Regions from separate parts of the Streptomyces sp. BF23-19 genome, predicted to be linked through region 1. Evidence: predicted binding sites of a transcription regulator. Region 1 holds the regulator's gene; each other region holds the start of a gene.
The links. The regulator HrcA, encoded in region 1, represses chaperone genes, less so after heat shock. The targets are predictions, from matches to a motif close to TTNGCACTCNGNNNNNCNGAGTGCNAA.
Positions count from the first base shown of each region.

Region 1 (2,264 bases):
CCGGTGTGCCCGGGCCCCACGTTGGCCAGCAGCACCTGTACGCCGCCCAGTTCCAGCGTCCACTCGCCCGACACCTCGTGCCGGGGCAGCACCAGCAGGTCCACGGCCTCCGCGGCCTCCGCCGCCGCGAGCCCGTGCCGTACCGCGTCCCGGCGCAGCTCCTCGCGGCCCGTCGACAGCAGTGCGGCCAGCCCGACCGCCCCGAACACCTCGGCCCCGGCGAAGGCGGCCCCGCCCAGGACGTGATCGAAATGACCGTGCGTGAATGCGATATGGGTCACGCGCCGGCCCGTCAGCCGCTCCGCCTCGGCGCGTACCCACGCGCCCTCGCGTACACACGAACCGGGGTCGATCAGAAGGACCGAATCCTCGCCCACCACCAGCCCCACGGTGCAGTCCCACACCGGCAGTCGCCGCCGGCCGGCCCGTCCGGTCAGCCGTTCCCAGCCGGACTCTTCCCAACGCACGTCCATACGGCGACGCTACCCTGGCGGGCCTCCCTTGCCAGGGGCTCACCGCCCGGCCGTACACTGAGCGGGGGCTCTCTGGCACTCGAACGATCAGAGTGCCAACAAACACGGCAGAACACGGCAACGGACCACAGCTGGAGGTGTGCGCGCGATGCTCAGCGAACGCAGACTCGAAGTGCTGCGCGCCATCGTCCAGGACTACGTCGGGACGGAGGAGCCGGTCGGCTCCAAGGCGCTCACGGAGCGGCACCGGCTCGGCGTCTCGCCCGCCACCGTGCGCAACGACATGGCCGTGCTGGAGGAAGAGGGCTACATCGCCCAGCCCCACACGAGCGCCGGCCGGATCCCCACCGACAAGGGCTACCGCCTCTTCGTCGACAAGCTGGCGGGGGTCAAACCGCTGTCGTCGCCCGAGCGCCGGGCCATCCAGAACTTCCTCGACGGCGCCGTCGACCTCGACGACGTGGTCGGCCGCACGGTACGGCTGCTCGCGCAGCTCACCCGGCAGGTCGCCGTCGTCCAGTACCCGAGCCTGACCCGGTCGACCGTCCGGCACGTGGAGCTGCTCTCGCTCGCTCCCGCGCGCCTGATGCTCGTACTGATCACGGACACCGGGCGGGTCGAGCAGCGGCTCATCGACTGCCCGAGCCCCTTCGGGGAGACCTCGCTCGCGGACCTGCGGGCCCGGCTCAACAGCCGGGTCGTCGGGCGCCGCTTCACCGATGTGCCCCCGCTCGTCCAGGACCTCCCCGAGTCCTTCGAGGCCGAGGACCGCGGCACCGTCTCCACCGTGCTCGCGACACTCCTCGAAACCCTGGTCGAGGAAGCCGAAGAGCGGCTGATGATCGGCGGAACCGCCAATCTCACCCGCTTCGGACACGATTTTCCCCTGACGATCAGGCCGGTGCTCGAAGCGCTGGAGGAGCAGGTCGTGCTCCTCAAGCTGCTGGGCGAGGCCAACGAGTCGGGAATGGCCGTACGGATCGGGCATGAGAACGCCTACGAGGGACTGAACTCCACGTCGGTCGTCTCGGTCGGTTACGGTTCGGGCGGCGAAGCAGTCGCCAAACTCGGCGTGGTCGGACCGACCCGCATGGACTACCCCGGAACGATGGGAGCGGTACGCGCAGTGGCACGTTACGTCGGACAGATCCTGGCGGAGTCGTAAGTGGCCACGGACTACTACGCCGTTCTCGGCGTGCGCCGCGACGCATCGCAGGACGAGATCAAGAAGGCATTCCGGCGGCTTGCACGCGAGCTGCACCCGGATGTGAACCCTGATCCCAAGACGCAAGAGCGTTTCAAGGAGATCAACGCCGCCTACGAGGTCCTCTCGGACCCGCAGAAGAAGCAGGTCTACGACCTGGGTGGCGACCCGCTGTCCTCCTCGGGCGGTGGCGGCGGAGCGGGCGGCTTCGGAGCGGGTGGCTTCGGCAACTTCTCCGACATCATGGACGCCTTCTTCGGCCAGGCCTCGCAGCGCGGCCCGCGCTCGCGGACCCGGCGCGGCCAGGACGCGATGATCCGCCTCGACCTGGAGCTGGACGAGGCGGCCTTCGGGACCACCAAGGACATCCAGGTCGACACGGCCGTCGTCTGCAACACCTGCTCCGGCGAGGGTGCCGCTCCCGGCACCTCGGCGCAGACCTGCGACATGTGCCGCGGCCGCGGTGAGGTCTCCCAGGTCACCCGGTCCTTCCTGGGCCAGGTCATGACCTCGCGCCCCTGCCCGCAGTGCCAGGGCTTCGGCACCGTGGTCCCGACCCCGTGCCACGAGTGCGCGGGCGACGGCCG
Region 1 is NZ_JBGBPT010000022.1:63,239-65,502, reverse strand. Features, by position in the region: gene AB8A24_RS15130 (MBL fold metallo-hydrolase) at 1-473, opposite strand, end outside; gene hrcA (heat-inducible transcriptional repressor HrcA) at 622-1,638, shown strand; gene dnaJ (molecular chaperone DnaJ) at 1,639-2,264, shown strand, end outside.

Region 2 (2,264 bases), on a different contig from region 1:
CGCGTTCCGCGCCGCCGGCCTGGTCTGACCCTTTCTCCTCCGCCCTACCGGAAAGGCAGTAGCGCCATGAGCGTCAACGTCCGCATCCCCACCATCCTGCGCACCTACACCGGCGGCGTCGCCGAGGTCCCGGCCGAGGGTGCGACCCTCGCCGAGGTCATCGAGTCCCTGGAGAAGAGCCACCCGGGAATCGCCGCGCGCGTCCTGGACGACCAGGGCAAGCTGCGCCGCTTCGTGAACGTCTACGTCAACGACGACGACGTGCGCTTCGAGGGCGGGCTGCAGGCGGCGACGCCCGACGGCGCCGGCGTCTCGATCATCCCGGCCGTCGCCGGCGGTTGCTGATCCCGGGATCCCCCGGTTCCTCCTGGTCGTCTCCCAGGTGACACGCGCAAACCGAAATTGCCCCCTCCGCTAAAAGCGGAGGGGGCAATTCTGCTTGATTGGGCACGGTAGGGTTGGGGAAGTCCCCTCCGCTGTTCTTGCCCGCCGCATATGAACGGGCCGCGTGAGGGTCGACATCGGGCCAACATGCGAGTGCGGTATGGGGCTTTGGCGAGATATGTCAGGCCCGAGTTGCCCGGGAGTATGGCAAATTTTCACTCTATTTCAATGTTTCTCTGTGTCCAGAATTCTCATCGGATTGACCTGTTGCAGACAGCATCCGCGCAGATACATTCAGCCTCGGTCGACGCGTTCCGACGCAAGTTCTGACCCGGGATCGTGAAGTGCGTTCCTGCGCAAGGGCCAGTAATAGGGGAGTTAGGCATGGCTCAGGGCACCGTCAAGTGGTTCAACGCGGAGAAGGGCTACGGCTTCATCGCGGTCGACGGTGGTGCGGATGTGTTCGTCCACTACAGCGCCATCCAGATGGACGGGTACCGCACCCTTGAAGAGGGTCAGCGGGTCGAGTTCGAGATCTCGCAGGGCCAGAAGGGTCCGCAGGCGGACATGGTCAAGCTCGCACTCGGCTAGTCCTGGAGCGATCGACCACCGACGCACAGTCTTCGGCGAAGACCTGGAACACCACGAGGGGCCCACATCCTGGACACGGGATGGGGGCCCCTCGTGCGTAGGCCCGGTAGTGGCGGGGTCTTGCCCCAAGCCGCTTGCACTCGGGGGGGTCGAGTGCTAATCATTGGCGTTAGCACTCTCCTGGTGAGAGTGCTACTGAAACGAGGACCGGGTCGGTGAGGCCCGCAGGGTCCGGTGGGAAGGAACCGCCGGGCACGCAGGCCGTCCGTCGCGGGCGCGGGCGCGGTCCGGAGCAATCCACCGCTGTCCGGGAGGACCACTTCAGATGGCCAAGATCATTGCGTTCGACGAGGAGGCCCGCCGCGGCCTCGAGCGTGGGATGAACCAGCTCGCCGACGCCGTCAAGGTCACCCTTGGCCCCAAGGGTCGCAACGTCGTCCTTGAGAAGAAGTGGGGCGCCCCCACGATCACCAACGATGGTGTCTCCATCGCCAAGGAGATCGAGCTCGAGGACCCGTACGAGAAGATCGGCGCCGAGCTGGTCAAGGAAGTCGCCAAGAAGACGGACGACGTCGCCGGCGACGGTACGACCACCGCCACCGTTCTCGCCCAGGCGCTCGTCCGCGAGGGTCTGCGCAACGTGGCCGCGGGTGCGAACCCGATGGCCCTCAAGCGCGGTATCGAGAAGGCCGTCGAGGCCGTCTCCGCCGCCCTGCTGGCGCAGGCCAAGGATGTCGAGACCAAGGAGCAGATCGCTTCGACGGCCTCCATCTCCGCCGCCGACACCCAGATCGGCGAGCTCATCGCCGAGGCCATGGACAAGGTCGGCAAGGAAGGCGTCATCACCGTCGAGGAGTCCCAGACCTTCGGTCTGGAGCTGGAGCTCACCGAGGGTATGCGCTTCGACAAGGGCTACATCTCGGCGTACTTCGCCACCGACATGGAGCGCATGGAGTCGTCCCTCGACGACCCGTACATCCTGATCGTCAACTCCAAGATCGGCTCGGTCAAGGACCTGCTGCCGCTCCTGGAGAAGGTCATGCAGTCCGGCAAGCCGCTGCTGATCATCGCCGAGGACGTCGAGGGCGAGGCGCTCTCCACCCTCGTCGTCAACAAGATCCGTGGCACCTTCAAGTCCGTCGCCGTCAAGGCCCCGGGCTTCGGTGACCGCCGCAAGGCCATGCTCGGTGACATCGCCATCCTCACGGGCGGCACGGTCATCTCCGAGGAGGTCGGCCTCAAGCTGGAGAACGCCGGTCTCGACCTGCTCGGCCGCGCCCGCAAGGTCG
Region 2 is NZ_JBGBPT010000047.1:21,925-24,188, forward strand. Features, by position in the region: gene thrC (threonine synthase) at 1-28, shown strand, start outside; gene AB8A24_RS25035 (MoaD/ThiS family protein) at 67-345, shown strand; gene AB8A24_RS25040 (cold-shock protein) at 769-975, shown strand; gene groL (chaperonin GroEL) at 1,301-2,264, shown strand, end outside.
Region 2: groL (chaperonin GroEL) is a predicted target of HrcA. The motif match lies at 1,109-1,135, and genes of this name have one in related genera.

Region 3 (2,264 bases), on a different contig from region 1:
GACCTCGTCGTGGCTGCCGCCACCGTCGACGATGGTGGTGTCGTCCTTGGAGATGGTCACGCGGCGGGCGGAGCCCAGCACGTCCAGACCGGCCTGGTCGAGCTTGAGGCCGACCTCCTCGGCGATGACGGTGGCACCGGTGAGGGTGGCCATGTCCTGGAGCATCGCCTTGCGACGGTCACCGAAGCCCGGGGCCTTGACGGCCACCGCGTTGAAGGTGCCGCGGATCTTGTTGACGACGAGGGTGGAGAGCGCCTCGCCCTCGACGTCCTCGGCGATGATCAGCAGCGGCTTGGAGGCGCCGGCCTGGATGACCTTCTCCAGCAGCGGCAGCAGGTCCTGGATCGAGGAGATCTTGCCCTGGTTGATCAGGATGTACGGGTCGTCGAGGACGGCCTCCATACGCTCCTGGTCGGAGACCATGTACGGCGAGAGGTAGCCCTTGTCGAAGGCCATGCCCTCGGTGAACTCCAGCTCCAGGCCGAAGGTGTTGGACTCCTCGACGGTGATGACACCGTCCTTGCCGACCTTGTCCATCGCCTCGGCGATGAGCTCGCCGACCTGCTGGTCCTGCGCGGAGAGCGCGGCCACGGCGGCGATGTCGGACTTGTCCTCGATCGGGCGGGCGGTCGCGAGGAGCTCCTCGGACACGGCCTTGACCGCGGCGTCGATGCCCTTCTTCAGGGCGGCCGGGGAAGCACCCGCGGCGACGTTGCGCAGACCCTCGCGGACCAGCGCCTGGGCCAGCACGGTGGCGGTGGTGGTGCCGTCACCCGCGATGTCGTTGGTCTTGGTCGCCACCTCCTTCACGAGCTGCGCGCCCAGGTTCTCGTACGGGTCGTCCAGCTCGACCTCGCGAGCGATGGTGACACCGTCGTTGGTGATGGTGGGGGCGCCGAACTTCTTGTCGATGACGACGTTGCGGCCCTTGGGGCCGATCGTCACCTTGACCGTGTCGGCAAGCTTGTTGACGCCGCGCTCGAGGGCGCGACGGGCGTCCTCGTCGAACTTCAGGATCTTCGCCATGGGAGCGGTTCAGCCCTCTCGAAAACTCGGGTTTAACGAGCTACGCCCCTCGCCGCCCGGCAATCAGCGGGGTGACCAGGGGCGCAGCTCAAAGCAGTACTGATGAAGAGAATTACTTCTCGACGATCGCGAGCACGTCGCGAGCAGAGAGGACGAGGTACTCCTCGCCGCTGTACTTCACTTCGGTGCCGCCGTACTTGCTGTAGAGCACGATGTCGCCGACGGTGACGTCCAGCGGGAGACGCTGGCCGTCCTCGAAGCGACCCGGGCCCACCGCGAGGACGACGCCCTCCTGGGGCTTCTCCTTCGCGGTGTCCGGGATGACCAGGCCGGAAGCCGTGGTCTGCTCGGCGTCCAGCGGCTGGACCACAATGCGGTCCTCAAGCGGCTTGATGGCAACCTTGGAGCTGGTGGTCGTCACGATCCGACCTCCCCCTTCGGAGATCCGGGGTTAACTGTCTGAGGTGGCGACCAGGTCGATCCGTCGTCGCGGGTGCCGGATCTGCCTGTCGCTGTGTTGGCACTCACCAGGGGTGAGTGCCAGGTGCGAGACTATTCCGGCGATTAGCACTCGGTCAAGCGGAGTGCCAATTCTTGCCACCCGGCGTTGCGCGGACCGGCGTCGGAACGCCACCCGACGGGGCTCACAGACGGCGGGGATCACTAGTCTCCAGCCCATGACCTGGCGAAACGCGCAGCTCCGCTGGCGCGACCTCATATCGATCACCGTGGGCCTAGCGATCGGGATCTCCGCGTTCTCGTTGGCCGGACCGCGGCTGACGACCAAGCTGACGGGGGTGGAAGGCAGCTTCCGCGCGGAACAGTGCGAGTGGCAGGAGGACTGGGACGGGGTCCGGAAACGGGCGTGCGCCGGTTCCTTCACCGCCGCCGACGGGTCCTTCACCATCCACCCGATCGCGGCCGAAGGCCTGTTCGAAACCGATCCGGCCGGGCCGGTGGCCTCCCGGGTCGACGGACCGTCGGCCGACGAGGCCGTGCAGCCGGGTCTCATGTCGCTGGCGCCCCTCCTGGGCATCGGCCTGATCGGCTTCGCGTACCCCCTGTGGGTCCTGGTCGCGGTCACCCGCGACCTCCTGGCCCGCCGAAGACGCCGCCGGGGGGCCGATACGACGCCGGCCGCGAGCCCCGCGGTGCCCGCCGCCGTCGCCGGTACGACGAGGACGAACTCCGGGGTGCGCTGGATCCACGCCGTCCCGATCGCCGTCAGCATCGCCGGC
Region 3 is NZ_JBGBPT010000041.1:46,388-48,651, reverse strand. Features, by position in the region: gene groL (chaperonin GroEL) at 1-1,026, opposite strand, end outside; gene groES (co-chaperone GroES) at 1,139-1,447, opposite strand; gene AB8A24_RS23130 (hypothetical protein) at 1,704-2,264, shown strand, end outside.
Region 3: groES (co-chaperone GroES) is a predicted target of HrcA. The motif match lies at 1,591-1,617, and genes of this name have one in related genera.